2 regions of the Enterobacter bugandensis genome follow, and region 1 is predicted to be linked to the other one. Evidence: predicted binding sites of a transcription regulator. Region 1 holds the regulator's gene; the other holds the start of a gene.
What was found. The regulator Fur, encoded in region 1, represses iron uptake genes when iron is present. The targets are predictions, from matches to a motif close to ATAATAATGAGAACNACTATCAA.

Region 1 (15,958 bases):
GCGCAGGTTGTCGCCAACAATGACGGTTTCTTCTGAGTGTGCCTGCATCGTATTCAGCGCGGCGCGGATGATCCACGGGCTCGGTTTGCCGACAACAAAAGGCTTACGGCCGGAGATTTTTTCAATACCGGCGCACAGCGCGCCGCAGGCCGGATAGAAACCACGGCCGTGCGTATCCGGGTTGGTGGCGATAAAGCGCGCACCATTGGCGACAAAGTAGGCTGCTTTATGCATCATCTCCCAGTTAAAGGAACGCGTTTCTCCCACGATCACAAAGTCCGGGTTCACATCGGTAATGGTAAAGCCTGCTTTATATAGCTCGTGGATCAGCGCGCCTTCACCGACCACGTAGGCTTTTTTTCCTTCCTGACGCTTCAGGAAATCCGCCGTTGCCATTGCGGAGGTATAAAACACGCTGTCCGGCACGTCGACGCCTGCGGTGGCAAAGCGGTTCGCCAGATCCTGACCGGTTTGGGAAGGGTAGTTCGTGAGTAGAACCAGTGGCATTCCTTTGTCGATGATGCGGTGAAGAAACTCCGCAGCACCCGGCACGGCAACGTTGTCGTGCATCAGCACGCCGTCGATATCACAAATTACATTCTTAATGGTCATGGACATTCCGACATCAAAAAAAGAAGGCGTTACTATAAGGTCCGATCAGGATTCCAGCAAATGCTGGAGCAGGATCCCGTTGAGCATGGCGCGCTTGACCAGCGCAAACGCGCCAATCGCCGAGCGATGGTCAAGCTTCGAACGAACCACCGGGAGGTTCTGTCGGAATGCTTTCAGCGCCTGGGTGTTGATACAGCCTTCGATGGCGGGCAGCAGCACCTTTTCCGCTTCAACAATCTCTCCGGCGATCACCACTTTCTGCGGGTTAAACAGGTTAATGGCGATGGCGATGGTTTTCCCCAGATGGCGACCTACCTGCTCGATCACCTCACAGGCCAGCGCGTCGCCTTTATTGGCGGCTTTGCAGATGGTGCCTATCTTGCAATCGTCCAGCGTGACGCGGCTTTGATAACCCTGCTCAAGCAGGTGGCGAACGCGCTGCTCGATGGCCGTGTTGGCGGCGATGGTTTCAAGGCAGCCGAAGTTGCCGCAGTGGCAGCGTTCGCCGAGCGGTTCAACCTGGATGTGGCCGATCTCGCCAACGTTACCGTTACGACCAATAAAAATACGGCCATTGGAGATAATGCCTGCGCCCGTACCGCGGTGTACGCGCACCAGAATAGAGTCTTCACAGTCCTGACTCGCACCAAAGTAGTGCTCAGCCAGCGCTAAAGAACGAATATCATGGCCGACAAAGCAGGTCACCTTAAAGCGTTTTTCCAGCGCGTCGACCAGCGCCCAGTTCTCAACCTGAATATGCGGCATGTATCGGATCACACCGCTTTCCGGGTCGACCAGGCCCGGCAGAATGACGGAGATGGCGATCAGTTCGCGGATCTTGCGCTGACAGCTTTCAATAAAGTGCGCGATAGTATTCAGCAGCGCGTGTTCCAGCGTCTCCTGGGTGCGCTCGGGCAGTGGGTAGTGCTCTTCCGCAATGGCTTTGCTGCTCAAATCGTACAGCGTGAGCGTGGTGTCATGACGACCAAGCCGGACGCCAATGGCCTGAAAGTTACGGGTTTCGGTAATGATGGAGATGGCGCGGCGGCCCCCGGTGGAGGCCTGCTGATCGACTTCTTTGATCAAACCGCGCTCAATGAGCTGGCGGGTAATTTTTGTCACGCTGGCGGGAGCAAGCTGGCTTTGTTCGGCTATCTGGATCCGCGAGATTGGACCATGTTGGTCAATCAGGCGATAAACCGCCGCACTGTTAAGTTGTTTAACGAGATCGACATTACCGATTTGAGCTTGTCCGCCTGGTGTCATACTTTTACTTACTCAGTGACGACCTCGTTACCATTAACGATGGTCTTAATAATTTTATAATCGTGTGTGAATGCCGTCAGGTTTGCAACCATACCTGGTGCAATTCCGCCGAGCTGTTTATCCACGCCGATGGCGCGAGCCGGATAAAGGGTGGCCATACGCAGGACTTCATCAAGCGCAATCCCACAATGCTCCACCAGGTTACGCACCCCTTCAATCATGGTCAAAGAGGAGCCACTCAGCGTACCGTTTTCATCCACACACAGTCCATTGCGGTAGTATATTGTTTTACCAGCAAAAATGAACTGCTCAATATTTGCACCTGCTGGCGCGGTGGCATCGGTGACCAGGCAGAGCTTGTCACCTTTCAGCCGTTTGGCGTTGCGAATGTTGGTGTAATCAACGTGCATGCCATCAGCGATAATGCCGCAGTAGACGTCTGGTTCGTCGAGAATCGCCCCGACCAGACCCGGTTCACGGCCGGTAATATACGGCATGGCGTTGTAAAGGTGGGTCGCAAAGGTAATGCCGGCACGGAAGCCCGCTTTGGCTTCTTTCAGCGTGGCGTTTGAGTGGCCTGCTGAAACCACAATCCCGGCGGCAGCCAGTTTGCTGATGACCTCAGTACCGGTCATTTCAGGCGCCAGCGTCACTTTAGCGATCACATCAGCATTGGCACACATGTAGTCGACCAGTTCAGCATCCGGCTTGCGCACGTAATCCGGGTTATGCGTGCCTTTTTTCACTATGTTCAGCCATGGCCCTTCCAGATGCAGACCCAGCGCCTGGTTCGGGTGTTTGGCCAGGTATTCGCGCATCACGCGGATACCCTGTTTCATCAGGTCATCACTGCTGGTGATGAGCGTCGGCAGATAGCTGGTGCAGCCTGATTTCTCGTTAGCTTTCTGCATGATTTCCAGCGTTTCAACCGTCACCGCCTCGGCGGTGTCATTGAACTGCACACCGCCGCAGCCGTTAAGCTGTACGTCGATGAAACCGGGGGAGATTACTGCTCCATTGAGTGAGCGCTGTTCTATCTCCGGCGGCAGTTCCGCCAGCGGGCAAACACGTTCAATCAGGCCATTGGCGATAACAATCGCATGGTCATCCAGAATTTCATGGCCGGTATAAATCCGACCGTGGGTTAAAGCGTACATATCGACCCCCGGTTAAAAAAAGCGACCGCCTCTGACAGAAGAGGCGGTTATTCAATTACAGACCTTTGATGTTCTCAGCTTCTAACTCGTTGAAGTATTTCAGCGTTTTCACCTTCAGCTCCATCGTGGACGGTTCGTCGCAGACGATGACTGATTTTGGATGCAGCTGCAGGCAGCTGATGGTCCACATGTGGTTAACGTTGCCTTCAACGGCTGCCTGGAGCGCCTGCGCTTTCACGCCGCCCAGTACCAGAATCATCACCTCTTCGGCATCCAGCAGGGTGCCTACGCCAACGGTCAGGGCGTATTTTGGAACCTGGTTCACGTCACCGTCAAAGAAGCGGGAGTTTGCCACGCGGGTGTCATGGGTCAGCGTTTTAATACGGGTACGGGAAGCCAGAGAAGAAGCTGGTTCGTTGAACGCGATATGACCATCGTTGCCCACGCCACCCATGAACAGGTGGATTTTACCGTAAGAACGGATTTTCTCTTCGTACTGACGGCATTCTGCGTCAATATCAGGCGCATTTCCATTCAGCAGGTTAATATTTTCAGCTGGGATATCAACGTGATCAAAGAAATTGCGGTGCATGAAGCTATGGTAGCTTTCAGGATGCTCCTTTGGCAGGCCGACATATTCGTCCATGTTGAAGGTCACAACGTGTTTAAAGCTAACCTGGCCCGCTTTATGCATTTCAACCAGCGCTTTGTACGCGGTCAGTGGGGTACCACCGGTTGGAAGGCCAAGAACGAAGGGACGATCGGCAGTAGGCTTGAAGGCATTAATACGGTTAACGATATGGCGAGCGGCCCATTTACCGACTTGTTCAGCAGTTGCCAGGGGAATCAGTCTCATTGTTCACCTCAAAGTTTAAGTAGAAGAGTGGGCGGATGGGTATCGGAACCTGATGCTTAAGCGTAACCTGGAACCTTTCAGGCCGGATCAATCCGTCTTGATTTTTTGAATGATAAAATAAGTTTTGGCTGTTAGCCAGTGAAAGGGAGGAGGGAATACGATATTTGGTGACAATAATCACAAAAAATAGGTGTTTAATTTGCGATACGAATTAATTTTTCACACACTCAGACTGCCAGTGAATCATCAACTGTATCTATCGTTCGTGACACAATAAAAACATAGTTTATGCGCGAGTCTTAATAATGGGTCTCGTAGGGGGAATAGGATGAATATTTTAGGTTTTTTCCAGCGCCTCGGTAGGGCTTTGCAGCTCCCTATCGCCGTGCTACCGGTTGCAGCGTTGCTGCTGCGATTCGGGCAACCCGATCTTCTTAACGTGCCGTTTATTGCCCAGGCAGGCGGCGCCATTTTTGACAACCTTGCGCTGATCTTCGCCATCGGCGTGGCGTCAAGCTGGTCAAAAGACAGCGCCGGTGCTGCGGCACTGGCAGGGGCGGTAGGTTACTTCATCCTCACGAAAGCGATGGTAACCATCAACCCGGAAATCAACATGGGTGTACTGGCGGGTATCATTACCGGTCTGGTCGGTGGTGCCGTGTACAACCGCTGGGCGGGTATCAAACTGCCTGACTTCCTGAGCTTCTTCGGCGGTAAACGTTTTGTGCCAATTGCGACGGGCTTTTTCTGTCTGATCCTGGCAGCTATCTTTGGCTACGTCTGGCCGCCGGTGCAGCATGCTATCCATGCGGGCGGCGAGTGGATTGTTTCTGCGGGTGCAGTGGGCTCAGGTATCTTTGGCTTTATCAACCGTCTGCTGATCCCAACCGGTCTGCATCAGGTGCTGAACACCATCGCCTGGTTCCAGATTGGTGAGTTCACCAATGCTGCGGGCACCGTATTCCACGGCGACATCAACCGCTTCTATGCGGGTGACGGCACCGCGGGTATGTTCATGTCTGGCTTCTTCCCAATCATGATGTTTGGTCTGCCGGGCGCTGCACTGGCAATGTACCTGGCTGCGCCAAAAGCGCGTCGCCCAATGGTTGGCGGCATGCTGCTGTCCGTTGCGATTACCGCGTTCCTGACCGGTGTAACCGAGCCGCTGGAATTCCTGTTCATGTTCCTGGCGCCGGTGCTGTACCTCATGCATGCGGTCCTGACCGGTATCAGCCTGTTTGTGGCGACCCTGCTGGGCATCCATGCTGGCTTCTCCTTCTCTGCAGGCGCGATCGACTACGTGTTGATGTACAACCTGCCGGCGGCAAGCAAGAACGTCTGGATGCTGGTGGTAATGGGTCTGGTCTTCTTCGTCATCTACTTCGTGCTGTTCACTGCGGTTATTCGTATGTTTAACCTCAAAACACCAGGCCGCGAAGATACCAAAGACGAAGTGGTCACCAACGAAGCCAACAGCAATACCGAAGAGGGTCTGACTCAGTTGGCGACCAGCTATATCGCTGCTGTCGGTGGGACTGACAACCTGAAAGCGATTGACGCCTGTATCACCCGTCTGCGTCTGACGGTGGGTGACTCGGCGCGCGTAAGCGACGCAATGTGTAAACGCCTTGGTGCATCGGGCGTGGTTAAACTGAACAAACAAACTATCCAGGTTATCGTAGGCGCCAAAGCGGAATCCATTGGCGACGAAATGAAGAAAGTGGTTGCCCGTGGCCCGGTCGCGGCGGCATCAGCCGACAGCGCACCTGCGTCGACGGCTGCCCCGGTTGCGAAGCCGCAGGCCGTGCCTAACGCCGTGACGGTGGCCGCGCTGGTCTCTCCGGTAACGGGTGACGTGGTTGACCTTGAGCAGGTGCCTGACGAAGCGTTCGCCAGCAAAGCGGTCGGTGACGGCGTGGCGGTGAAACCAACGGGCAAAACCGTTGTGTCTCCGGCGGCAGGCACCATCGTGAAAATCTTCAACACCAACCACGCGTTCTGCCTCGAAACCGAAAAAGGCGCGGAGATCGTTGTCCATATGGGGATCGATACCGTAGCGCTGAACGGTCAGGGCTTTACTCGCCTGGTGGAAGAGGGGGCCGAAGTGGTGGCAGGTCAGCCGATTCTGGAAATGGATCTGGACTTCCTGAACGCCAACGCGCGCTCGATGATTAGTCCGGTCGTGTGCAGCAACATCGACGACTTTAGCGGTCTGGTACTCCAGGCTAAAGGTCAGGTGGTTGCGGGTCAGACACCGCTGTATGAGATTAAAGGCAAGTAATCGCTCCTGAGTAGAGTCATGCCTTAAGCGGCGGGGGTTATCCTCCGCCGCTTTTTTTATGGGTAACGTTTTTTCCGTGACATAAAGGTTGTCTCTTCGTCCGGCTTATAAGATCATATGTCGTTATACGTTGTTTACGCTTTGAGGAATCCACGATGAGTGAGGCAGAAGCCCGCCCGAGTAACTTTATTCGTCAGATCATCGATGAAGATCTGGCCAGTGGTAAGCACACCACGGTACATACGCGTTTCCCGCCGGAGCCGAACGGCTACCTGCACATTGGTCACGCGAAATCGATCTGCCTGAACTTTGGCATTGCGCAAGACTACCAGGGGCAGTGCAACCTGCGTTTCGATGACACCAACCCAGTAAAAGAAGACATCGAATACGTTGAGTCCATTAAAAACGACGTGCAATGGCTGGGCTTCAACTGGTCTGGCGATATCTGCTACTCCTCTGACTATTTTGATCAGCTGTATGCCTACGCGGTGGAGCTGATCAACAAAGGTCTGGCATACGTTGACGAGCTGTCTGCGGACGAAATCCGCGAGTATCGCGGTACGCTGACTGCACCAGGCAAAAACAGCCCGTTCCGCGATCGCAGCGTGGAAGAGAACCTGGCGCTGTTTGAAAAAATGCGTGCCGGTGGCTTCGAAGAAGGTAAAGCGTGCCTGCGTGCCAAAATCGATATGGCGTCGCCGTTTATCGTGATGCGCGATCCGGTGCTGTACCGCATTAAGTTCGCAGAACACCACCAGACCGGCAACAAGTGGTGCATCTACCCGATGTACGACTTCACCCACTGCATCAGCGATGCGCTGGAAGGCATCACCCACTCGCTGTGTACGCTGGAGTTCCAGGATAACCGTCGTCTGTACGACTGGGTGCTGGATAACATCACCATTCCTGTGCATCCGCGTCAGTACGAGTTCTCTCGTCTGAATCTGGAATACACCGTGATGTCCAAGCGTAAGCTGAACCTGCTGGTGACCGACAAGCACGTTGAAGGCTGGGACGACCCGCGCATGCCGACCATCTCCGGCCTGCGTCGTCGTGGTTACACTGCCGCTTCTATTCGTGAGTTCTGCAAACGTATCGGCGTGACCAAGCAGGACAACACCATCGAAATGGCGTCTCTGGAATCCTGCATTCGTGAAGATCTTAACGAAAACGCCCCGCGCGCGATGGCCGTTATCGATCCGGTGAAACTGGTGATTGAAAATTACCCGCAGGGTGGAAGCGAGCTGGTCTCTATGCCTAACCATCCGAATAAACCGGAAATGGGAAGCCGCGACGTGCCGTTCAGCGGTGAGATCTGGATCGACCGTGCTGACTTCCGTGAAGAAGCCAATAAGCAGTACAAGCGTCTGGTGTTGGGTAAAGAAGTTCGTCTGCGTAACGCCTACGTCATCAAAGCCGAGCGCGTAGAGAAAGATGCTGAAGGTAACATTACCACCATCTTCTGTTCGTACGATGCTGAGACGCTGAGCAAAGATCCGGCAGACGGCCGCAAGGTGAAAGGCGTGATCCACTGGGTGAGCGCTTCCCACGCGCTGCCGGTAGAAATTCGTCTGTACGATCGTCTGTTTAGCGTACCTAACCCGGGTGCGGCTGAAGACTTCCTGGCGACCATCAACCCGGAATCTCTGGTGATCAAGCAGGGTTATGCGGAGCCATCGCTGAAAGCCGCTGAAGCGGGCAAAGCGTTCCAGTTCGAGCGTGAAGGTTACTTCTGCCTGGACAGCCGTTACAGCACGGCAGAAAAACCGGTATTTAACCGTACCGTAGGTCTGCGTGATACCTGGACCAAGATCGGCGAATAATAACGTTGCACTGGTCAATGAGAAACAAACGCCGCTTATAGCGGCGTTTTTTTATTTAATGATCATATCGTTAAAGTAGGCCCGTAATTAGGCCAGCTAAAATTTTGGTCAATGCGGTGCTACTTATTTTTAAAAAAAGTTTGTCTGTTTCATAAAATGGAGAATAAAGACAAATACGGGTTTTATTACGATCTGATACGCTGAAATTACCGGCTCTACCCCCGCCACACCTCGCATCCGGCCAAATGTTACAAAGCACTACCAATTATGTGCACTTCGTCATAATCCTGACTTTTGCCCACTGAAAAGCATTGATAATTCGCGTCGCGAAAAATAACCTAAAGACGGTAGTTAATTCGAGGGTATTTATAACTACCCCTGGCCTTTTGGTCTTTTATATTTTCGCCGTTTAAGGCGTTTTAATTCGTCAAAGAGGAATAATCTATGCGTACGTTCAGTGGCAAACGTAGTGCGCTGGCGCTGGCTATTGCCGGTGTGACAGCAATGTCGGGCCTGGTGGTGACACCAGAGGCAAAAGCAGCAGGTTTCATCGAAGATTCTACCCTCACTGGCGGTATTTATTACTGGCAGCGCGAACGTGACCGTAAAGATGTCACAGAAGATAAATACAAAACCAACCTCTCTCACTCTACCTGGAACGCCAACCTGGACTTCCAGTCAGGCTACGCCGCCGATATGTTCGGTCTGGATATTGCCGCGTTTACGGCGATTGAAATGGCTGAAAATGGCGACAGCGGCCACCCGAACGAAATTGCCTTCTCCTCCAGTAATAAAGCCTATGACGAAGACTGGTCAGGGGATAAAAGCGGTATCAGCCTTTATAAGGCCGCAGCGAAATTCAAATACGGCCCGGTATGGGCGCGTGGGGGCTATATTCAGCCAACCGGCCAGACGCTGTTAGCGCCGCACTGGAGCTTTATGCCTGGTACCTATCAGGGGGCAGAAGCCGGGGCTAATTTTGACTACGGTGATGCAGGTGCGTTGAGCTTCTCCTATATGTGGACCAACGAGTACAAAGCGCCGTGGCACATTGAGATGGACAAGTTCTACCAGAACGATAAGAAAACCAAAGTCGATTACCTCCACTCGCTGGGCGCGAAGTACGATTTCAAAAACGATCTGGTTCTGGAAGCCGCATTTGGTCAGGCGGAAGGCTATATCGATCAGTATTTTGCTAAAGCCAGCTACAAATTTGATATCGCCGGTAGTCCGCTGAGCACTAGCTACCAGTTCTACGGTACGCGCGATAAGGTCAGCGATGGCAGCGTAAACGACATTTATAACGGCACCGCGTGGCTGCAGGCGTTAACCTTCGGCTATAAGGTCGGTCAGGTTGATTTGCGTCTGGAAGGCACATGGGTGAAGGCTGAAGGGCAGCAGGGCTACTTCCTGCAGCGTATGACGCCGACCTATGCCTCATCCAACGGTCGTCTGGATATCTGGTGGGATAACCGCTCAGACTTCAACGCCGACGGCGAGAAAGCGGTCTTCTTCGGCGCCATGTATGACCTGAAAAACTGGAACCTGCCGGGCTGGGCGGTGGGCGCTTCTTACGCTTACGCCTGGGATGCAAAACCAGCAGACATGGCGACGCCGGATGCGTACTACGATCCAAACTATCGCCTGAAAGAGTCCTCCTACAGCCTGGATGCTATCTACACCCTGCAGGATGGCCGCGCGAAAGGCACGATGTTCAAGCTGCACTTTACGCAGTATGACAACCACTCCGATATCCCAAGCTATGCGGGCGGTTACGGCAACATCTTCCAGGATGAACGTGACGTCAAATTCATGGTTATCGCCCCATTCACCATCTTCTGATGAGCACACCGGCGGGCTGAGTCCCGCCGGTCTGGAGACTGCATATGATGAAAAAAATCGTAATCGTCGCGCTGATGGCATCAGGGCTGGTGGCGTGTGTTCAGACTCAGGCGCCGAAAGAGGACGCCCGTCTGAAGGAGGCGTATAGCGCCTGTATTAATACCGCGGAAGGATCGCCTGAGAAAATTGAAGCCTGCCAGAGCGTGCTAAATGTGTTAAAGAAAGAGAAAGCGCATGAGGCGTTCGCGACGCAGGAGAATGTTCGCGTGATGGATTATCAGGCCTGCATTCAGGCACGTAAAACCGGTAACGATCAGGAAGTGGCGAAGCGTTGCGATAAAATCTGGAACGAGATACGCAATAACAACAAATAAGTTGCTCTACGCCCGGTGCACTTTGCTTACCGGGCTTTTTTCAGGCAAAAAAAAGCCAACCTTACGGCTGGCTCAGAGTATGAACGCTAACTTATTTTGTGTCGTGAGCGTGTTCATTCTCGCGGCAATCCCCTTCAGCGCAGTGACCGTAAAGGTACAGGCTGTGGTTGGTCAGGCGAATGCCATGACGAGCTGCGATTTCACGCTGACGCGCTTCGATGGAATCATCGCTAAATTCAATGACCTTGCCGCAATCGAGGCAGATCAGGTGATCGTGGTGATGCTGCTGGGTCAGTTCGAATACAGATTTACCGCCTTCGAAATTATGACGGGTAACAATGCCCGCGTCATCAAACTGGTTCAGCACGCGATATACGGTGGCCAGCCCAATCTCTTCACCCATGTCGATAAGACGTTTATAAAGGTCTTCCGCACTGACATGGTGATTGTCTGGACCCTGAAGCACTTCCAGGATTTTTAACCGAGGAAGCGTTACTTTCAGGCCAGCCTTCTTTAATGCGGTGTTGTTGTCAGTCATGCGGAATCTGTCCTGTTGCTAAACGATTCACTTCTCTGGGAAGTGACAGAAAATGCACCTGGGATAATGCGTCTCATTATAGAACTGCCATGCCTAAATGAAAACTGCAAGTCTCAGGCAAAGTATGCTTATAAAAACGTGGTATCACCTACAAACTTGCTCAAAGGAAACCACATTTTGCCAGGGAGACATTGTACAGGTCTGGGCGAAAAAGTTAAAAGTTTGTAGCAATTAATTTAATCGGTTTTACCTGGAAAAGGGCGCAACCCGCGTTGCGCCGTAAAAAATCAGGCGTTGAGAATATCGTCCAGATGCAGTTCTTCGCGGATCTGCTTAACCCACTTCTCTACACGCTCTGCGGTCAGTTCTGGCTGACGGTCTTCGTCAATGGCAAGTCCGACAAAATGATCGTCATCGGCCAGGCCTTTAGAGGCTTCGAAGTGGTAACCGGCAGTCGGCCAGTGGCCCACAATAACCGCGCCATTAGGCTCAATGATGTCGCGAATCGTCCCCAGCGCATCACAGAAGTACTCGGCGTAATCTTCCTGATCGCCACAACCGAACAGGGCAACCAGCTTGCCGTTGAAGTCCACCTCTTCCAGCGTCGGGAAGAAATCGTCCCAGTCGCACTGGGCTTCACCATAGTACCAGGTTGGAATACCCAGCAGCAGAATGTCATAGCCCTCGAGATCTTCTTTGCTGCTCTTGGCGATGTCATGCACATCAGCAACGTCTTTACCGAGCTGTTTCTGAATGTTTTTTGCGATATTTTCGGTATTGCCGGTATCACTGCCGAAGAAAATGCCGATGATTGCCATGAGTAAAATAACCTCTTGAAACTTAATGGTATGGTGGCGCAATTCGGCCACGGATAAGGGCAATAATAGCAGAACTGGCAACCCTGCGGAAACCGCTATCGCGCAGGACTGCACTCTGTGCTACATGAAAAGGGCGATAAAGGGGTTTTTCAGACTTATGCCTGGCTGCGCAGCGTCTCGAGTTGGGCGATGAGCATCTCTTCAATAAGCTCGCTGCGGCTGATGTTACGCGCCTCTGCCAGCTCGTTAAGCGCATCGACCGCGTCGGCGTTGAGCTTCAGTTCGACACGCTTAAGCCCACGATTTTTATCGCGTTTAAGCTGATTGCGTTTATTGATACGCAGCTGTTCATCGCGCGAAAGCGGATTCGTTTTCGGTCGTCCCGGTCGACGCTCATTCGCGAACAGATCTAGTGTCGTACGGTCCGTTTGTTCTTTGGCCATGATTATGAGACTTCGGGGGAAACACGCCGCCCTGCTAAAGCCCGGGCGATAAGCGCGCCATCATACATCACCAAAAACGGCACGCCAACGACTGGAAGCCCGTCATCTTCCAGTCGCTCTCTTTTTAATCAATTTGCAGTATCAGCGAGATAGCGGCGAATGGCGCGCAGTACAGCATCAGGTTTTTCCGCATGCACCCAGTGTCCGGCACCGGCAATGACGTGGGCGCGCGCCTGCGGGAATTGTGCCAGCAGCGTGTCGCGGTACGCGTCGGTAATATAAGGAGAGTTACCGCCGCGAATAAAGAGGGCAGGGTGTGGCCAGGTGGGAACGGTTTCCCAGCCCACGATGTTGTTGTACTGGTCCCACAGCACCGGCACGTTAAAACGCCACTGCCCGTCAACAAACGACTTCAAAAGGAACTGCACCACGCCTTCTTCATCAAGATGCTCACGCATAACCGCTGCCGCCTGCTGACGAGTGGAAACGCCAGCTTCGGTTACGGCATTGATCGCCGCGAAAATCTCATCGTGACGGCGAACGTCGTAACCCACAGGCGCAACGTCAATCACCACAAGCCCGGAAATTCGCTCTGGCGCCAGCGCGGTGAGCGCCATAACCGCTTTACCGCCCATTGAATGCCCGATGAGGGTCACCTTCTGCAGGTTGTGCGCGTCCAGCGTATCCAGCAGATCCTGCGCCATTGCCGCATAGGTCATTTCGTCTGAGCGGCCGGAAAGCCCGTGGTTGCGCATATCGACCTGTAAAATATCGTGATCGGTAACCAAATCGCGGGCCAGCACGCCCAGGTTATCCAGGCTGCCAAAAAGTCCATGAACCAGCACGATGGGGGAATTATTGTTCGGCGATTGTGCAGTTTGCGCTCGGGTATTCAATTTCATGGCAAAGTTCTTTTTTTACGTATGTCAGGTTAGGGTATCATGTTGACCATTCTGCCGCCCGGCTGCAAGGTTCCAGTTTAATCTGACTTTTGCCGCCAACCTGGTTTGACGCTATCCGCTGTTGGGATTTGACCTTATAATCCCAATGACTTGTATTCAGATAAGATATCGCACTGGATTAAGATGAAAACAATCGAAGTTGATGACGAACTCTATCAGTATATTGCCAGCCAGACGCGGCATATCGGGGAGAGCGCGTCCGACATTTTACGGCGCATGCTTAAAATTTCCGCCGCTTCACAGCCTGCCACCCCAGTTACCAAAGATGTCGTGTCTCAGCCGAGCGTTGCTGCACAAGCAAAACCTGCCGTGACGCCGGTAAAAGATAAAGTGCGCGCGATGCGCGAACTGCTGCTCTCCGACGAATATGCGGAGCAGAAAAAGGCGGTTAACCGTTTTATGCTGGTGCTGTCTACACTTTACTCCCTGGATAACAAAGCGTTTGCTGAAGCGACCGAGTCGCTGCACGGCCGTACCCGCGTCTATTTCGCGGGCGACGAGCAGACGCTGCTGCAAAATGGCAATCAAACCAAACCTAAACATGTCCCTGGCACTCCGTACTGGGTGATCACCAATACCAATACGGGCCGCAAGTGCAGCATGATTGAACACATCATGCAGTCCATGCAGTTCCCGGCGGAATTGATTGAAAAGGTTTGCGGTACAATTTAACCCTTGCATCATAAGGACCCGGTAATGGCAAATCACAGCCGTGCAGGCCAACCTGCACAACAAAGCGATTTGATTAACGTCGCTCAGCTGACCGCGCAGTATTACGTGCTGAAACCGGTCGTGGGCAACGCAGAACACTCAGTGAAGTTTGGTACATCTGGTCACCGCGGCAGCGCGGCGCGCCACAGCTTTAACGAACCGCACATTCTGGCCATTGCTCAGGCCATTGCGGAAGAGCGCGCTAAAAACGGCGTTACCGGTCCGTGCTACGTGGGCAAAGATACCCATGCGCTGTCTGAACCGGCGTTTATTTCCGTGCTGGAAGTGCTGGCGGCGAACGGTGTTGACGTGATTGTTCAGGAGAACAATGGGTTTACTCCAACACCGGCGGTATCAAACGCGATCCTTGTGCACAATAAAAAAGGTGGCGCGCAGGCTGACGGTATCGTCATCACGCCATCCCACAACCCGCCGGAAGACGGTGGTATCAAATACAACCCGCCTAACGGCGGCCCGGCTGACACTAACGTCACCAAAGTGGTGGAAGATCGTGCAAACGCGCTGCTGGCCGACGGTCTGAAAGGCGTTAAACGTATTTCTCTTGATGAGGCGATGGCTTCCGGCCACGTGAAAGAGCAGGATCTGGTTCAGCCGTTTGTGGAAGGGCTGGCGGATATCGTCGATATGGCGGCGATTCAGAAAGCTGGCCTGAAGTTGGGCGTGGATCCGCTGGGCGGCTCCGGTATTGAGTACTGGAAGCGCATCGCCGAGCACTACAAGCTGGATCTGATCATCGTGAACGATCACGTCGATCAGACCTTCCGCTTTATGCACCTGGACAAAGACGGCGCGATCCGTATGGACTGCTCCTCCGAATGCGCGATGGCGGGCCTGCTGGCGCTGCGCGATAAATTCGACCTGGCGTTTGCTAACGACCCGGACTATGACCGTCACGGCATCGTCACCCCTGCCGGGCTGATGAACCCGAACCACTATCTGGCTGTTGCGATCAACTACCTGTTCCAGCACCGTCCGCAGTGGGGCAAAGAGGTGGCTGTCGGTAAAACGCTCGTCTCTTCTGCGATGATCGACCGCGTGGTGGACGCGCTGGGCCGCAAGCTGGTGGAAGTGCCGGTAGGCTTCAAGTGGTTCGTTGACGGTCTGCACGACGGCAGCTTTGGCTTCGGCGGCGAAGAGAGCGCAGGCGCGTCCTTCCTGCGTTTCGACGGCACCCCGTGGTCAACCGATAAAGACGGCATCATCATGTGCCTGCTGGCGGCGGAGATTACCGCGGTTACCGGTAAAAACCCGCAGGAACATTACAACGAGCTGGCTGCACGCTTTGGTGCACCAAGCTATAACCGTATTCAGGCTGGCGCGACCTCTGCGCAAAAAGCGGCTTTGTCCAAACTCTCTCCGGAGATGGTGAGCGCAAGCACTCTGGCAGGCGATCCGATCACCGCGCGTCTGACGGCGGCACCGGGTAACGGTGCGTCTATCGGCGGCCTGAAAGTGATGACCGAAAATGGCTGGTTCGCCGCGCGTCCGTCCGGTACGGAAGATGCGTACAAGATCTATTGCGAAAGCTTCCTCGGCGCTGAGCATCGCCAGCAGATTGAGAAAGAAGCGGTAGAGATTGTCAGCGAAGTGCTGAAAAACGCATAAGTCGTGTTCTGGTGCGGGCTGATGCCCTCACCCCGGCCCTCTCCCACGGGGAGAGGGAGAAAACACTAAAAACGGCAACCTCAGGGTTGCCGTTTTGCTTTTACCTAACTGTGTTTGTTCTTCAATTCAAATCTCGGCGACACCAGACCGTACAGCGTCCAGCCCATAAAGGTCACTATCGCCCCGTACAGCATCGCCTCCTGGCCAGACGAGTAGAGTGCATAGAAGCTGTATATCGCCCCAACCAGCGCCACGATATTCGCTACTCGCGCTTTGTGCGGATCCACCTTCGCCACCTTCTGAATGATCGCCAGCGCCGCCATCGACAGAATATACGGGATGATGTTCGTCACCACCGCCAGGTTGACCAGCACGTTGAACTGGCTGTTCAGCGACGGGCTGATGGTCATTAGCGATAATCCGCTCTGGAAGATGACAATTGCCAGCATACCCTGCACCGGCGCATCGGCTTTGGTCACGCGGGAGAAGATTTTCGGGAAATAGCCTTCATCTGCCGAAGATTTAAAAACCTGTGCAATGGTGAACTGCCAGCCAAGCAGCGATCCGCAGCAGGACATCACCATCAACCCCATGATCACTTTCCCGACTTCCGGGGTGAACATCTGCGCAAAGGCCAGTCCGAACGGTG
Region 2 (15,958 bases), 620 kb from region 1:
TGCTGCAGGTGCTGCTGCGCCTGCTCGGAGCGCGTATTACCCTGCTCCTCAAACAGCCGGTGCCACTGCTGGAGCGCATTACTGCTGTTCGGTAAGCCAGCCATAACCCTGCTCCTCCAGTTGTTTAACCAGCGTAAAATCACCGGATTTCACAATACGTCCCTGGTAAAGCACGTGGACGTAGTCCGGCTTGATGTAGTCCAGAATGCGCTGGTAGTGGGTGACAATAATGAACGAGCGCTTGCCGTCGCGCAGGGAATTCACCCCGTCGGCGACAATCTTCAGGGCGTCGATATCCAGACCGGAGTCGGTCTCATCAAGAATGCACAGCTCGGGCTCCAGCACCGCCATCTGCAGGATATCGTTACGCTTTTTCTCGCCGCCGGAAAAGCCGACGTTGACCGAGCGGGTCAGCAGGTCTTCTGGCATTTTCAGCAGTTTGATCTTCTCTTCCATTAGATCCTGGAAGTCGAAGCGATCCAGCGCCTCCTGGCCGCGATACTTGCGCACCGCATTCAGCGCCGTCTGGAGGAAAAACTGGTTGCTGACGCCCGGAATTTCCACCGGGTACTGGAAGGCCATAAAGATGCCCTCGCCCGCGCGGTCTTCCGGCGACATCTCCAGAAGATCTTTGCCGTTAAATTCGACCGAGCCGCCTGTCACTTCGTAATCTTCGCGTCCCGCCAGCGTCGCTGAAAGCGTACTTTTCCCGGAGCCGTTCGGCCCCATGATGGCGTGAACTTCACCCGGCTTGACGTCAAAATTGAGACCGCGCAGGATCGCTTTCTCTTCCACGCTAACCTGTAAATCTTTAATGCTTAACATGTGCTTTCCTTAACCGACGCTGTGTTCAAGACTAATGGAGAGGAGTTTTTGTGCTTCAACGGCGAATTCCAGCGGCAGTTCAGAGAACACGTCCTTACAGAAGCCGTTCACAATCATCGAAATGGCATCTTCTTCGCTGATGCCCCGCTGCAGACAGTAGAAGAGCTGATCTTCCCCAATGCGCGACGTGGTCGCCTCGTGCTCCAGCTGAGCCGTGTTGTTGCGACACTCGACGTACGGGAAGGTATGCGCCCCGCAGTCGGCACCGATCAGCATTGAATCACACTGGGTGAAGTTACGCGCGTTGGTGGCCGTCGGCATGATTTTCACCAGCCCGCGATAGCTGTTCTGGCTATGCCCGGCAGAGATCCCCTTCGAGATAATCGTCGATTTGGTATTTTTCCCAATGTGGATCATCTTGGTGCCGGTATCGGCCTGCTGATGCCCGCTGGTCAGCGCCACCGAGTAAAACTCACCGATGGAGTTATCCCCGCGCAGAATACAGCTCGGGTATTTCCAGGTAATAGCGGAGCCGGTTTCCGACTGCGTCCAGGACATTTTGCTGTTTTCGCCTTCGCACAGCGCGCGCTTGGTGACGAAGTTCAGGATACCGCCGGTATTGCCGTCGCCGGGGAACCAGTTCTGCACCGTGGAGTATTTCACCTCGGCGTCTTTGTGAATGATGACCTCTACCACCGCCGCGTGCAGCTGGTAGCTGTCGCGTACCGGGGCGGAGCACCCTTCGATATAGCTGACGTAGCTGCCTTCGTCCGCTACCAGAATGGTGCGTTCAAACTGTCCGGTTTTTTCGGCGTTGATGCGGAAATAGGTGGAGAGCTCCATCGGGCAGCGTACGCCTTTCGGCACGTAGATAAAGGTGCCGTCAGAGGCTACCGCGGCATTCAGCGCGGCGAAGAAGTTATCGTTGCTCGGTACCACGGTGCCGATGTACTTTTTCACCAGATCGGGATGGTCATGAATGGCTTCGCCAAAGGAGCAGAAAATGATCCCCTGCTCGGCCAGCTTTTCACGGTAAGTGGTCGCCACCGAGACGGAGTCGAAAATGGCGTCCACCGCCACCTCTCTCCCCTCGCGCACGGGCACGCCCAGCTGGTTAAACGCCTCTTCAACCTCTTTGCTCAGGAAGCTGTTCTCGGCACCGGTCTGCTGGACCGCGCCGGGCTGCGAGGCGCAGGTATCGTCACAGCTGCCGCAGGAGGGTGCGGAGTAGTAGCTGTAATCCTGATAGTTCAGCTTGTCGTAGTGGGCTTTCAGCCAGTGCGGCTCTTCCATCTCCAGCCAGGCGCGGAATGCGCTCAGGCGAAATTCGAGCATCCACTCGGGCTCGTTACGTTTAGCCGAAATGGCGCGCACCACATCTTCATTAATGCCTTTCGCCAGCTCGTCGGTCTGCAGCTGCGTGAAAAAACCCTCTTTATAGTTGAGGTGTCCGCCGCTCCAGGTGTTTACATCACTCGTTGCTTCAGTATTACGAGACATAGTACCGCCTATACCCCAAAGCTTTCGCCGCAGCCGCATTCGTTCTGGGCTTTCGGGTTATGAAATTTGAATAACTGGTTTAAACCTTCCCGCACGTAATCCACTTCGGTTCCATCGATAAACGGCATAGCCTGCAGCGCGACGTACAGCTTTGCGCCGTCGGTTTCAAACACCAGGTCATCTTTTTCCGGTGCGGTGACGGTATCCAGCACGTAGCCAAAGCCCGCGCAGCCGGTCTGCTTAACGCCTAAGCGCACGCCGAGAATGTCGGGATTTTTTGCCACCAGCTCGTGGATATGCGCCGCCGCCGCAGGCGTGAGCGTTAATCCTCGCCAGGCAAAATCGGCAGGATTGAAGGTTTCTGAATGCAGTTCCATAGGTCCACCTCATCTGATTAGCCATCAGGGCATAACACCATGTTAGTGATAACGATTATCACTTCAACCCTCTGTCAGCAGGGGCATTCGGCTAAACCGCCCTTTTTGTCTACTTTTATTAAGCATAGACCCTGTCAGAAGATGCGGGCGGGATGGATTTAATTGTTCAATACTTTGAAAATTAATGGATTATCTGTTGGAGAAAACAGCGAAGAGAGGAAAAGTAAAATATGTATCGGAAATGCCTATTTTTGAGATAGCTTTTGTTCTGGAAGTGTCTAAAACAATAAAAGGCCCTCAAGGCCTCTGATTATTATTGGTGAAATGAAACGCTAAAACCCTGCTCACGCCAGTGATCCAGCTGTTCCTGCTGACGCGGTGTTGGCGTTTTTCCCGTCCAGACGAAGATTTTTTGCCCCGGGAAAAGTTCAGGACGCGGAGAATCAATCGGGTCCGCCAGCACGTCAATGTGCCAGCCTTGCTGCGCCAGCCGCGCGGCTTCAAGCCAAAGATGGGTACGGTCATCGCATTCCCAGCCGATAAGCAACGCATCTTTACCCGCTTTCTTGCGCGACTCCGCCAGGCTTAGAACCGCGAATTCAATCAGGACGCCGTCAAGCATGCTCGCCATGTGGCGTACAGTATTTTGATCCTGATTCATTCGCTGGCGGACGGGGGAAATGATGTTATCAATCAGCGCATCCATGGCGTGATCCCGGCGGAACTCACCGATTTTGGCGCGCAGCTTTGCCGGGCTGGCATAACGCAGAACGGTCATCATCTCTTCCTGGAACGAGACCCAGTTACCCTGAGTCAGGACTTCTTTATTTTCCAGCAAGGCTTTTACTTTTCCGACCGAAACGCCGCTTTTCATCAGGCGTTTGATCTCTTCAATACGCAGGATATCTTCATCGTCAAACTGACGATGACCCCCTTCGCTGCGCTGCGGCTTCAACAATCCATAACGTCGCTGCCAGGCACGCAGCGTAACGGGGTTGATACCGCATCGTTCGGCCACTTCGCCGATACTGTAATAGGCCATTAACTCCCTCACGCTCAGAACTTCCATACCTAACTACACCAACCTTATCAGATTGTACAAACCATTTGTATAACTAAGACCGCATTTTGCTCAGGTGAAAGGGGTCGTTCTCCCTTCACCTGTTAATACATTGTTGTCTAAAGTTTGCTTCTCGTACAGCTAAGTACGCCGAATTTTGTACAGCTTTATCAAAAATCGAATTTCTTCTCCGGCCATGCAATCGCCGGAATTCCGCCATGCCGGGGGCTTGCAAACAGATGGCCCTGGAACTGGGAAATGCCCGCAGATTCCAGCCACATCCACTCTTCTGCCTTCTCCACGCCGACCGCGCAGAACTGAATTTCAAGCGAGGAACAGCATTTGATAATCGCCTGAATGATGGCCTGTCGAGGGCCACTTTTATGCACGTTCGCGACGAGATCGCGATTAATCTTAATTCTGTCGGGCTGGAATTGGGCCAGTAGCTGTAGTCCCGCAAAGCCGGCACCAAAGTGATCGATCGTCACGCTGATGCCTGCACTTTTTAGCTGTCTGACTGAATCCGTGAACTCGTCAAAACGGGAAATGGCTTCACTTTCGGTAAACTCCACCACAATTTGCTCAGGAACAAAACCGTTTGCTCCAATCGCGGTGAGCAGGAAATCAACGGCGTTAGGAATGTTAACCAACGTCATAGGCAGCAGGTTGAGGGATAACGTCTGGTTCTGCAACCCGAGTGCGCTGGCCATTGAGAGTGCCACCTGCTTGCTGTGCAAATCAGAGGTATACACGTCGTCACGCGGCAGATTGGCGAAGTAGATCCCCGGAGCGCCGCCGTCAGGCGTGCGGAGAAGCGCCTCCCAGGAGACAACCTGCTGCATAAACGGATCGACTATCGGCTGGAAAGCAAAGCTGCAATCCGCTCCTTTCGCGACTACCTCGGGTTGCGCTGACAAGCGTGTTTCTTCGCGAACGAACTCCCAGGAATCCGCAGGCGGCAGTTCAAAATAGTTCGCTTTTTCCGTGGCCTCGACAAAGGTACGGAAAAACTGCAGCGGACGGTCATTGTAAGTCAGCTGATAGCGTGTTGTTCCCTTGTTCAGCACCTGTTGCAGCACCTCGTTCCTGTCGAACTGGCGCAAATCAAAAAGCTCCATCCCCACCTTGCCAAAACGCCGGACGGGGCCGTGATCGCGCATCAGCTCGACTACGTTATGGTGTCGCGGGTCGTTGCAGATCTCCTCATAAATAGCAGAAACATGCTCCACTGGCCCCTCAAGCAACTGAAAAAAATGTGTGCCGTTAAACAGCAAGATCCCCGTGACGTTGGCTTGCCGGTTTTTATTATTTGCAGCAGCGACCATAGCTTCCAGTGCTTTCACTGGAACGTCCTCGCAGATATGACTGCGGTAAATGATGGTTGTAAGCATGCGATTCCTGGGGGTTAAGGGTTTTGACCACAAAAACATGTGGAGAGACTTCTCTTATAGCACATTAATTGCCTCACAAATAATTTACATCTCAATCATTTACGCCCGTTAATGGCACTCTCACAAGTGTTGTACAACTTAACAGCGGCTGTGCGATTTGTACAATATATTCTGTAGCATTACCGTTTCATGAACAACAAACAACTAATTGAAAAATAGAGTATTTATAAAATATATCCTGATTTTATTAAAAATCTGTACATTTTTAATGTACAGATTTAGAAAAAGTGTATACCTTAAATGTAACGTTACTGATTACAAAATTTTACAGGAGCGAAACATGCAGCAGAAAGGTTACGTCGCAGATTCCGCAGCAGCAATCGCACAGTACTTCGAAAAAGCCACGCTTCCCACCCAACAGGAAACGCTGGGTCAGGTCGTTGTTGAGATCCTTAGCGACGGGCGAAATCTCAATCGCAAATCGCTCTGTACCAAACTGTTAAGTCGCCTTGAAAGGGCCGAGGGCCCCGAAGAGGAACAGCATTACCATATGCTGCTTGGCTTGCTCTTCGAACGATAACGTGATGAACAGCAGTGACGCAGACAAACTGACCGATCAGCTGATTGGCGAAGCCGTTCTTTCTCTTTTGAGAGAGCGTGGCCCCGTTACAACTGAAGCTCTGGTTCAGCGTCTGCGGCAGATGAAAACACATGAAAAGAATCCCCGGCGGCGGGAGACACTGGCGAAGGCGATTGCCGATATCGGATCAAAAAGCCTCGGATTAAAACGTCGCAGAACCGCGCAAGGACGAATGAGCAGAGAGGGACCTCTCAATGATAACAGAGGCAATGTAGTGTCGTTGTTTGGAAAGGGAAAGCCGTCCGATCCCAAAAAAATACATTGACTGCATTTTAACAGCTACGGTGAGAACAAATGAGACAAAATATTCAGCTTCAACCCGAATACCACTCTGCTTTTTTAGACAGTGCGCTGGCGGAATATTTCCGTCACGCAGGCGATCGTTTTGCTGAAGAGTCCGCTATTTTTTCTACTGCAGTACGCTGTGTTTTGGCCTCTGAAGGTCATATTTCCAATAAAGCGATCATCCTGTGGCTCATTCAGACGCTGGAAGCTACCAGAGACGTTGTGCAGGCGGATGTTATTCGTAAGACGCTTGAGATCGTTGTGGGCTACACCATGGATGACGTTTAAACGCCCTGCCATTCAGCGATCGTGTCATCGTCAGAATTGTCGAACAGGCTGACGATGACACCCCCCTCCTTTCATAACCCCCTGTAAAGAAGCGTTATAAAGATGGCATGGTTTCTGCTTACTCCCTGTTACGGGACTGGGCTTACCAGTCATTTTGCTTCATTTCTTAACAGGTCTGTTATTGATGAAAAAAATCGCCAGCGTCTGCCCTTACTGTGGTGCAGGCTGCAAACTAAACCTTGTCGTTGAGAATAACCGTATCATCCGTGCCGAAGCGGCAGAGGGGGCCACAAACCAGGGCACGCTATGCCTGAAAGGATTTTACGGATGGGATTTCCTTAACGATACCCGCCTGCTCACCCCACGCCTGACCCAGCCGATGATCCGCTACCGCAAGGGAGAGACATTCACTCCCGTGACCTGGGAAGAGGCTATCCGCTACACCGCCCGGAAGCTCAGCAGCATTAAAGCCCAGTTCGGCCCGCGTTCGATTATGACCACCGGGTCGTCGCGCGGTACCGGGAATGAAACCAACTACGTGATGCAAAAATTTGCCCGCGCGGTGCTGCACACCAACAATGTCGACTGCTGCGCGCGCGTTTGTCACGGTCCTTCCGTCGCCGGACTTCAGGAGACCCTCGGCAACGGTGCAATGAGCAACTCTATCAACGATATTGAACACTCCAAATGCCTGCTTGTATTTGGCTATAACTGCGCAGACTCCCACCCTATCGTCGCCCGGCGCGTGCTAAAAGCCCGTGAAAACGGCGCGAAAATCATCGTCTGCGACCCGCGCCGTATCGAAACGGCGCGCATTGCCGATCAGCATCTGCAATTGAAGAACGGTAGCAACATGGCGCTGGTGAACGCCTTTGGCTATGTGCTTCTGGAAGAGGAGCTGTACGACAAGAACTACGTCGCGCGGTTTACCGAAGGACTTGAGGCCTATCGGCAGACGGTGAAAGAGTATGCCCCAGAGCGCGTAGAACACCTCACCGGCATCCCCGCCCGCGACGTTCGTCAGGCAATGCGCACCTTCGCGGCGGCCCCTTCCGCCACCGTAATGTGGGGAATGGGCGTGACCCAGTTTGGCCAGGCCGTCGATGTCGTCAAAGGGCTTTCCAGCCTGGCACTGCTGACCGGCAACCTCGGCCGCCCTGCCGTCGGTGTCGGTCCCGTGCGCGGGCAAAACAATGTTCAGGGCGCCTGCGATATGGGCGTTCTGCCGAATATGTTCCCCGGCTATCAGGATGTGACCGATCCGGCTGTCCGGCAGAAGTTCGCCGATGCCTGGGGGATTGACGTCAATAACATGGACGATCGCGTCGGAACGCGCATTACCGAAGTGCCTCACCTTGCGCTGGAAGGCAAGGTCAAAGCCTATTACATCATGGGGGAAGATCCGCTGCAGACGGAAGCCGATCTCGGCCTGGTCCGCAGCGGTTTCGAGGCGCTTGACTTCGTGGTGGTTCAGGACATCTTTATGACCAAAACGGCGGAAGTGGCGGACGTTCTGCTCCCTGCCACCTCATGGGGCGAACACGGCGGCGTCTTTACCTGCGCCGACCGGGGTTTCCAGCGTTTTGGCCAGGCTATTGAGGCCAAAGGCAACGTGAAGCGCGACTGGGAGATCATCAGCCTGCTCGCCACCGAGATGGGCTATCCGATGCATTACGACGATAACCAGCAGATCTGGGATGAAATGCGCGAGCTGTGCCCGCTCTTCTACGGCGTGACGTATGAAAAAATGGGCGAGATGGGCCACGTGCAGTGGCCGTGCCCGACGCTCGATCACCCCGGCACGCCGTACCTCTACAAAGATAATCAGTTCGATACCCCGAGCGGTAAAGGGCAGCTCTTTGCCGCACCGTGGCGCGCGCCGGCCGAGACGCCCGATGATGATTATCCGCTGGTACTCTGCACGGTACGCGAAGTTGGGCACTACTCCTGCCGCTCGATGACGGGTAACTGCGCCGCGCTGCAAAGCCTCGCCGATGAGCCGGGACGGGTGCAGGTGAATCCTGCCGATGCGGACAGACTAGGTATTAGCGACGGTCAACTGGTCTGGGTACGTTCGCGCCGGGGTAAAGTGATCACCCGCGCCAGCATTAGCGAGCGCATCAACGCCGGGGCGGTTTATATGACCTATCAATGGTGGATCGGGGCCTGCAACGAGCTGACGCAGGATAATCTCGACCCCATATCGAAAACCCCGGAAACGAAGTACTGCGCGGTGCAGCTGGAGGCGATTGAGGATCAGCGCTGGGCGGAGGAATTTGCTGCGTCGTCTTACCAGACGATGAAAGCGCGATTGATCAATGCCGTGAACGTCTGATGCTCCTGCCGGGTGGCGTCAGCACCACCCGGCAACAGCGCCACGCTTTAGCGTTATTGCTGGTTATAAGCTGTTAATCAGATAGTCACGCAGCCGGTTCGGACAGGCATTTTTCTCTACCATCCGGTGAATCAAGGCCATAAGTTCAAAATCGCTGCGCAGATCGAATTTCTGCATCAGCAGATATTTATGCGTAAAAATGGTTTTATCACTGGTGTTTAGTTTATTCGCAATCTGCCCTACCGATAACCCGCGGTAGAAATTGACCATAACGCGAATCTGCTGCGGCGATAATATTTTGTGCTGGCATTCGTAGCAGCTTTTATTCTTCCAGCGATAGCCCGGTAATTGCGTGCGATACCATGCGATAAAGAGCGCCTCACCGATCCGATCGAGCGAGGCCCGGCGAGAGATAAAAATCATATCCTGAAAACAGGAGGGAAATGCCGAGAAACGCTGCTCATCATCAACCAGGCCGATCACAATCCCTTTTTTCCGCGCCTGTAGCTCGGGATAACAGGTCAACGTTTCCCCCTGGCATAAAGAGAGAAAAATGATATCCGCAACGCTGACATTTTCCGGCGTAAGTTCAACCTCAAAATGAAGCTGGTGTCTGAAATTATGAAAGAAGAACTCCCCCAGAAAACGCTTTAGGCCATCTCGAAAAAATGAATCTGTCTCTTTTATCAGAATATTCAACATTACCGTTACCGACATCTGTCAATCATTAAGAAATATCAACCCATGTACTGATTAGTTGTACTGCATCGTCATGACGACGACGGCACTGATGCTCCCCGGCGTTGCGCCGCCCGTGGAAGATCTGACCGATGCCAGCATGGCCATCGTTGCGGTTCTGTCTGCTGCAATAGTTTGTGTAATACTTGTTCCGGTTCCCTTCATTGCACCCGTTGCGGCCTCACTCATCGCAATCGCGACGTTCGTGGCCGAACCGCTGTTCATGTAGTAATCCGCCCCGGCGACCGGATCGGGGTTTCCGGTAAAGAAGACCGTCACGCTGCGCGTCCCTGTCGGACACTGGGTAAACAGCAGGTTAAACGGCACAGGATCGGACGATGACCCCGGCGTAGCCATATTGGATGCCTGAATATTGCCAAGGTTGATATCCAGACTGTTATTTCCCCCATTAAAGATACAGGGAGAGGCCACAATATTTCCGGTAACGCTGACGCTAACGCTGTCCGTCGCAAAGGTATTGCAGCTTACTAATATGGTGGCAAGCGCTGCCGTGCGCAGAATATTCATCATTTATCCTTTACTGATACGTCAAATTTAAGGTTGCAGACGCATTGGCAGTACCGGGTTCAACCGTCGTTTGGGTCTGGTAATAACGCGCTGTTAATGGAAATGCCTGCTGCCCACCCGCGGCGGCATTTAACGGCAGACGGGTATTTAACGAGAGAGGCGTACCGTTATAGAGGAGCTGAACGCCAACCCCTTTCGCCGTGCCGGTATTACCCTGCCCCGTCAGCGCGAGCACGCTCGTTGTTGCTACGTCCGGGTTCTGAATGCCACTGAGCGAAACGTTGACGTTTGCCCCCGGGTCGCAGTTCAGACCCAGGTTTTGCGTATTCTGAGCGCCCGTCGGCGTGGTTCCGACCGTTGAGCCAAACGTCGCGGCAGAAATATCGCCGATGGGAAACGTCAGCTGCGGCGTCGTTATGCTGCAGGCCAGCACGTTGATGGTCCCGTCCAGAAGCGTCGTCGTAAGGCCATCGCGATACACACCATCGCTCCCCTGCAGCATAACGACACCCAGTACGCCGGGCGTCAGCGAGCCAGAGGCAACGGGGCCGGTAACGACAAGTTCTATTTTACCGCCCCACCATTCGACATAACTTGTCTGCGCGTTATAAGAAAAGGTATAGGTCGGGTTTTCAAAATAATTACCTGATGAAAAGCGCACGCCAATACCGCTTAGATTGGTGTTATAAACGTGATTACCGTAACTACTCGGCGTTGCATTAAGGTACCGCATGCTAAACCCGAGCATTAACGGATTGGTACAGCCGCTTAAATAGGACCCGGTGACCGACGCATTTTTTGAAAATAATACCGTGCCAACCGCGACATCACGCTGCACCGTAATTGTGCCGATGGACAAAGTGGATTCCTGTGGCGTAATCGTTGTGCAGGTTCCTGCATGAGCACTATTCCAGGCAGCGGTGATACACAGCAGGAACAGGATGTTAAGTATGCGCATTTTAAAAACCCTAGATACAAGTGACGTTAATTTCAGTAATTCCGCCTGCCGAAGATTGCTGTGAAAGCCGGAACGGTGCGCGGCACTGCCGATCGCTCTCCACTCCCCACGTAACGAATACTGTCCCCTCCGAATCCAGGCCAGTGAGATAGACTTGCCCTTTGTCGCCAACAATAAAGCTGCTGTTGTCGCTGCCTTTCAGGCTCACGATTGCGCCAAAAGGAACAAAATGGCCGTTATGCATTAACGTGAATAATGCCCGCCTTCCCACTTTCGCCTTATAGTCGGCCAGGACAATTGCACCGCGCGTCGGCGTTACCGTGCGGGTATTAATATCCAGCTCAACGTCATCCGGCATACTTTCCGGGGCAAGCGTGATGTCATTTTTACGGTACGCGGAAAGGTTACTGACCACCGTATATCCCCGGAAATCTGTTTTTGCCCCCGGCTGATTACGAATATCTACGTCATGCGCGCCCGGTGCGCTAATCAGAACATTAGTCTCCCCCAGAGGCTGAGAAAGCGTAATCCCCTCTCTGTGAGCAAGAATGCCCCCCTGCAAACCATAGTTAAGACGCTCGCTGTTTTTGTCGTAGCTATAGCCCGCCGTCACTTCGCCGTACGTGCCCCTGTAATCCCCGTTCATGTTGCCCGTATAGCTAACGCCGTCCGACCCATACCCTTGCTGCACGTTCCAGTTCAGCCCATGGTTTTCCAGCGCCACGCCGTTCAGACCAATGTTCTGCGTGGTGCCGTTATTCTTGCTGGCGCTCACGCTATAGTTAGCCCAGGTCTGCGGCAGGAATTTTTCAAGCGGAATGCTGACGTTAAAGGCCAGCAGCTGATCGTTGTCGTAGCGTTTATTGCCGTCATATGAACCCGCGCTGCCGTTTTTACTGTAAGTCCAGGTGAGTCCGTAGCTAATGTTGTGCCAGTAGTTGTTGTAACCCAGGCTGTAAGACGCCATCCTTTTGCCCGAATTCCAGTAATCTTCACGGACCGCGCTCAGCGTCAGCGAGCCAAGATTGCTGCCCAACGTCTGGCTCATCGTGAGCTCGGCACGGTTACGACGACGGTCCTGGAGCGCAGAGCTGTCTCCCCAGGAATCAAGGATCTCCTGCATGCCGTAGTAACCGCTGGTCGAATAGCGGTAGCCCGCAATCGAAAATTGGGTCCCTGTCCCGACAAAGTTCTTGCTGTAACGCGCACGCCAGGACTGCCCGTTGGATTTTTCTTCCCCCTGCGGGGTTGACCAGGCCTGGGTCATGTCCGCTGAAATCGCGCCGAAATCCCCCATGTTTTTCCCGATCCCAGTGGCGATCGACTGATATTTGCTCGACTCCTGCAGCCCGCCATAGAGCGTGAGGCCATATGGCAGACCATAAATCCCCGTGATTTGGCCAAACGGGGTCTTATCCACGCTGCTGCTGTAAGAACGATACTGCCCTCCGGTCACCGCATACTTAAGGCGCCCTTCGCGCTGCAAAACCGGTAGTGAGGCATAAGGCAGGGTGAAATGCTGCTCGCTGCCGTCAGCTTCCTTAATGGTGACGTCCAGATCGCCTGCCCCGCCGGTGGGATACATATCGGTAATTTCAAAGGCGCCGGGCGCGACATAGGTCTGGTAAATCTGATAGCCATTCTGGCGAACAATGACCTGAGCATTCGTACGCGCAATCCCACGCACGACAGGCGCGTAGCCTTTGAGCGAATCCGGGAGCATGTCATCATCGGAAGCCAGCTGTCCGCCGCGAAACGGTATACTGTCGAACACGTCGGCGGGCGCGGAGCTATCGCCCAGCGTGAGCTCCGCCTTGAGCGGAATAATCGCCCGCTGTGCATAGGTGTAGACGGTATCCCATTTGTCCTGACCGTTCTCATCACGCGACCAGGTGGTGTAGTTGCGCAGTCGCCATGGCCCAACGTTGAGGCCTGGACGTAAATTGGCGTACTGACTGCTGCTGTTTTTACTCTCGCTCTGTTTCGCCCAGCTGTTGGCTCCGCTCAGGCTGTAGTTGAGCATCGCAGCGGCGATCCCCTCGTCCCACTGTTCTGGCGGGACATACCCTCTCGCAGGCAGGTCGATCGCGGCCTGGGGAATGCTGATAACAAGCCGCTGTGCACCAAACTGAAAATCCGTAGTGGCGTGAGGAATTGCCTGGAGGTTGACGCAGGAGGTGCTTTCAACCGCCAGGTTGGGGAACAGCGCCGTTTTAACGCCCCATTTTTTTAGCTGATCCATGCTCAGGCAGGGCTGCAGGCTATCGTTTTCCTGCCCATCTTTCCGGGCAACAAAATCAATATCGCTGGTCTCAATAAGCTGATCGTCGAGGATGATGTCAACATGGTATTTCCCTGGTGCCTGCGAACCTGATTCAAATGCAGATAAATCGGCTTTAGCCATTCCCGGATTATCCAACTCCACCAGTTCGGCGTTAAAGGAATCACGGGCGTTAACCACGGGGACTGCATTCGCCAGCGCGAAGGCAATACACATTGCCAGACGCGCGGGCTGCATTTTTATATTGCTTGTTACCATCATCATAAACCTGACTCGATATTGCGGATGCCACTTTTCTCAGGAACTAAAAGCTGGCCTGATGTATTATTCCCGGGCTGCCATAATCGTTAATCACTTTAAATACGATCTGATTGCCATTAACGCCTGGCGGTAAGCGAAATGCTGCCACTGCGCCAGGTGCAACCCAGGAAACATCCTCCAGCTTTTTACCGCCGACGCTTATTTCATTAAAGTTGATCACATACGGTGTAGGATTTGTGACCTGAAGGTTGTTTCCGCTCCGGGACCAGGTTAATTTATTCGCCTGTTCTTCCGGTGTTGACGCCTTCAGGCTTGTCGGGCGATAAATAAGCTTAATACGTGTTTTAACGGCAATTTGTAACGAGTTTGCCTGTTTGCTCGCTGAAGGTATCGCTTTAATATTTAACCAGAAGAGGCTTTCTATATCCTGCGGCAGTGAGCCGGAAATTAAAATCCGTTCAATATTTTGCTGGCCGCCGTTCAGTCTGTACAAAGGTGGCGTGACGATAAAAGGTGCTTTATTAGCATTACCCTCTGGCATGTCGACCCAGGACTGGATTAAATAAGGGGCGGCATCCGCATTGTTTACACTGATGGATGCCTCTTTTTTCCCGCCATCAAAAATTACGCGGGTACCACCAATAATAACCCCGGCATAAGCATGCGAAACAGATACAGTAATAACCGCCGCACTCAGCAGGGTTTTGCTAATAAAATTCATTTTGGACCTCTTAAAACAAGGGGGCAGTTTATGCCCCCGCGCAGCGCCTCGCGGAGCTGACTCTTGTTCTGCTTAATGACTAGTTGTAAACAACGGAGAAGTTAGCGACGGAGTTGGCAGGACCCGCCGTTACCGATGCCGCCGTTGAAATATACTGTGCATAGAAATTCAGCGTATTGTCTGCGGTGCTGCTCAGTACATAGTTGTAGCCGTTGCTGCCGTGCAATGGCAGATCGGCTTTATCAGCGGTCATCAAATTAATGGCAACACCCGTTGCCGCCCCGGCGACAGAGGTATCAATCGCCAGCAGATCGGCGTTGGTCAGGTCAGGCGTACCGTCAAAACGAACTTTGGCACTGGTGACCGTAACCGGGCAGTTCTTCAGAATAATATCGAATTTCGTTGCCGCCGTTCTGGAACCCGTTGTCGGGAATTCTGTTTTATAATAATCGCCTAATACGACCACTTGGTTTTGAGAAGCAACAGCCACGTCGCAGGCTGAATCCAGGATGTTACCATAAAAATTAACGGTTCCTGCGGCGGCGAGAACATTGCCCATCATTAAGGCTGAACCCGTCGCAACCATCGCTAAAATAATACTCTTTTTCATAATGTTCATTTTCCTGTTCACGGGATAACTTTATTTATTATTGAAATTCAAGCAACAGAAGACCGATAAAAGAATCGCTAAGGGTTCTTTTATTTTTCGCTGAATGGCTTAAGGTCTTCCTGACTGACTGGTCAAAATTTATATAATCATTTTAATGAGTACAACTTTTAGATGGTCTAGCTGTAGACTCTGATTTAACGAAAACTCAACATTTACGTCAGCAAAATCTTATCTTATATTGCAGAAGTCTATTATTAGACCTTGCGCATTTTTTATTTACATTCAACCAGTTAGCCCCATAAGGACTCCCGGTCTACTTTTAGACCTCACCAGAATATTCCCTGAGTTCTTCGTTTTTAAGATAATTCCCTCTGCAGATCAAAAATTGATCACACAAGAAGTCGATGTGAGGTATCTTATGAATACACGTTTAACCACCCCACTGAATAATTATCAATCCTCAGTTCTGGATTTAAAGCCCTTCGCCGATATAGACACCCTGATTAAACATGTGCTGCCAGCCGCCAGCAGAATGATCATCGGTCGGGGGGAGACGATACATTATTATAAAGATAATGTCCGGCAGTGTTTTTTGTTAATCCAGGGCAGCGTGGCGCTTCATCGTCGCGGCGACGGTATTGTGTTAAATTCTGAATCTGCGCCTTTTATTCTGGGCGTCAGCAGCCAGTTTTCCTCTGAGCACCTGTACGTCAGGGCACTGGAGACTGCCGAGATCGCGCGCGTCTCGCTGGAGAGTTTCAATCAAATAGTGTCCCAGTACGATTTATGGGAGCACTTCTCAAAACTGCTTATTTATACCGCCTCGCGGGTATACGAACATTGTGCACAAATATCGCAAATGTCTGCTTACGATATCATCCGCTTCCAGCTTGTTGAGCTGATGCAAGAGCCGGACGCCATACGGCAAAATACAACGGCGGCAGCCTACATCAAAAGCCGGACGTATCTTTCACGTAGCGGAATTATGCGTATTCTGTCGGAACTGCGGACCGGCAAGTACATCACCATGGAGCGCGGCGTGCTGCTTGAAATTCACCATCTGCCACGCAAATATTGATTGCCACCGTGCCTGTCCCGGCGAGAAACGCTATAATTAGCCAGGTTATTTTTAAGGTTACCGGCTACCATGTCCCTTCCAG

Region 2: the regulator Fur is predicted to act here: its motif matches at 2,742-2,764, upstream of sufA (Fe-S cluster assembly scaffold SufA).

What each region holds. Positions count from the first base shown of each region.
Region 1 covers NZ_LT992502.1:1,348,213-1,364,170, forward strand. Annotated here, with positions in the region: gene nagD (ribonucleotide monophosphatase NagD) at 1-612, opposite strand, end outside; gene nagC (DNA-binding transcriptional regulator NagC) at 658-1,878, opposite strand; gene nagA (N-acetylglucosamine-6-phosphate deacetylase) at 1,887-3,035, opposite strand; gene nagB (glucosamine-6-phosphate deaminase) at 3,091-3,891, opposite strand; gene nagE (PTS N-acetyl glucosamine transporter subunit IIABC) at 4,220-6,172, shown strand; gene glnS (glutamine--tRNA ligase) at 6,328-7,995, shown strand; gene chiP (chitoporin ChiP) at 8,440-9,837, shown strand; gene chiQ (ChiQ/YbfN family lipoprotein) at 9,885-10,211, shown strand; gene fur (ferric iron uptake transcriptional regulator) at 10,303-10,749, opposite strand; gene fldA (flavodoxin FldA) at 11,037-11,567, opposite strand; gene ybfE (LexA regulated protein) at 11,723-12,010, opposite strand; gene ybfF (esterase) at 12,139-12,912, opposite strand; gene seqA (replication initiation negative regulator SeqA) at 13,096-13,644, shown strand; gene pgm (phosphoglucomutase (alpha-D-glucose-1,6-bisphosphate-dependent)) at 13,669-15,309, shown strand; gene potE (putrescine-ornithine antiporter) at 15,414-15,958, opposite strand, start outside.
Region 2 covers NZ_LT992502.1:1,964,494-1,980,451, reverse strand. Annotated here, with positions in the region: gene sufD (Fe-S cluster assembly protein SufD) at 1-104, opposite strand, end outside; gene sufC (Fe-S cluster assembly ATPase SufC) at 79-825, opposite strand; gene sufB (Fe-S cluster assembly protein SufB) at 835-2,325, opposite strand; gene sufA (Fe-S cluster assembly scaffold SufA) at 2,334-2,702, opposite strand; gene DG357_RS09685 (MerR family transcriptional regulator) at 3,016-3,744, opposite strand; gene DG357_RS09680 (diguanylate phosphodiesterase) at 3,933-5,153, opposite strand; gene ycgZ (regulatory protein YcgZ) at 5,494-5,733, shown strand; gene DG357_RS09670 (hypothetical protein) at 5,738-6,058, shown strand; gene DG357_RS09665 (biofilm development regulator YmgB/AriR family protein) at 6,088-6,366, shown strand; gene fdhF (formate dehydrogenase subunit alpha) at 6,551-8,701, shown strand; gene DG357_RS09655 (LuxR C-terminal-related transcriptional regulator) at 8,765-9,403, opposite strand; gene DG357_RS09650 (fimbrial protein) at 9,455-9,967, opposite strand; gene DG357_RS09645 (fimbrial protein) at 9,978-10,925, opposite strand; gene DG357_RS09640 (fimbria/pilus outer membrane usher protein) at 10,936-13,464, opposite strand; gene DG357_RS09635 (fimbrial biogenesis chaperone) at 13,511-14,188, opposite strand; gene DG357_RS09630 (fimbrial protein) at 14,268-14,798, opposite strand; gene DG357_RS09625 (helix-turn-helix domain-containing protein) at 15,217-15,876, shown strand; gene DG357_RS09620 (helix-turn-helix domain-containing protein) at 15,946-15,958, shown strand, end outside.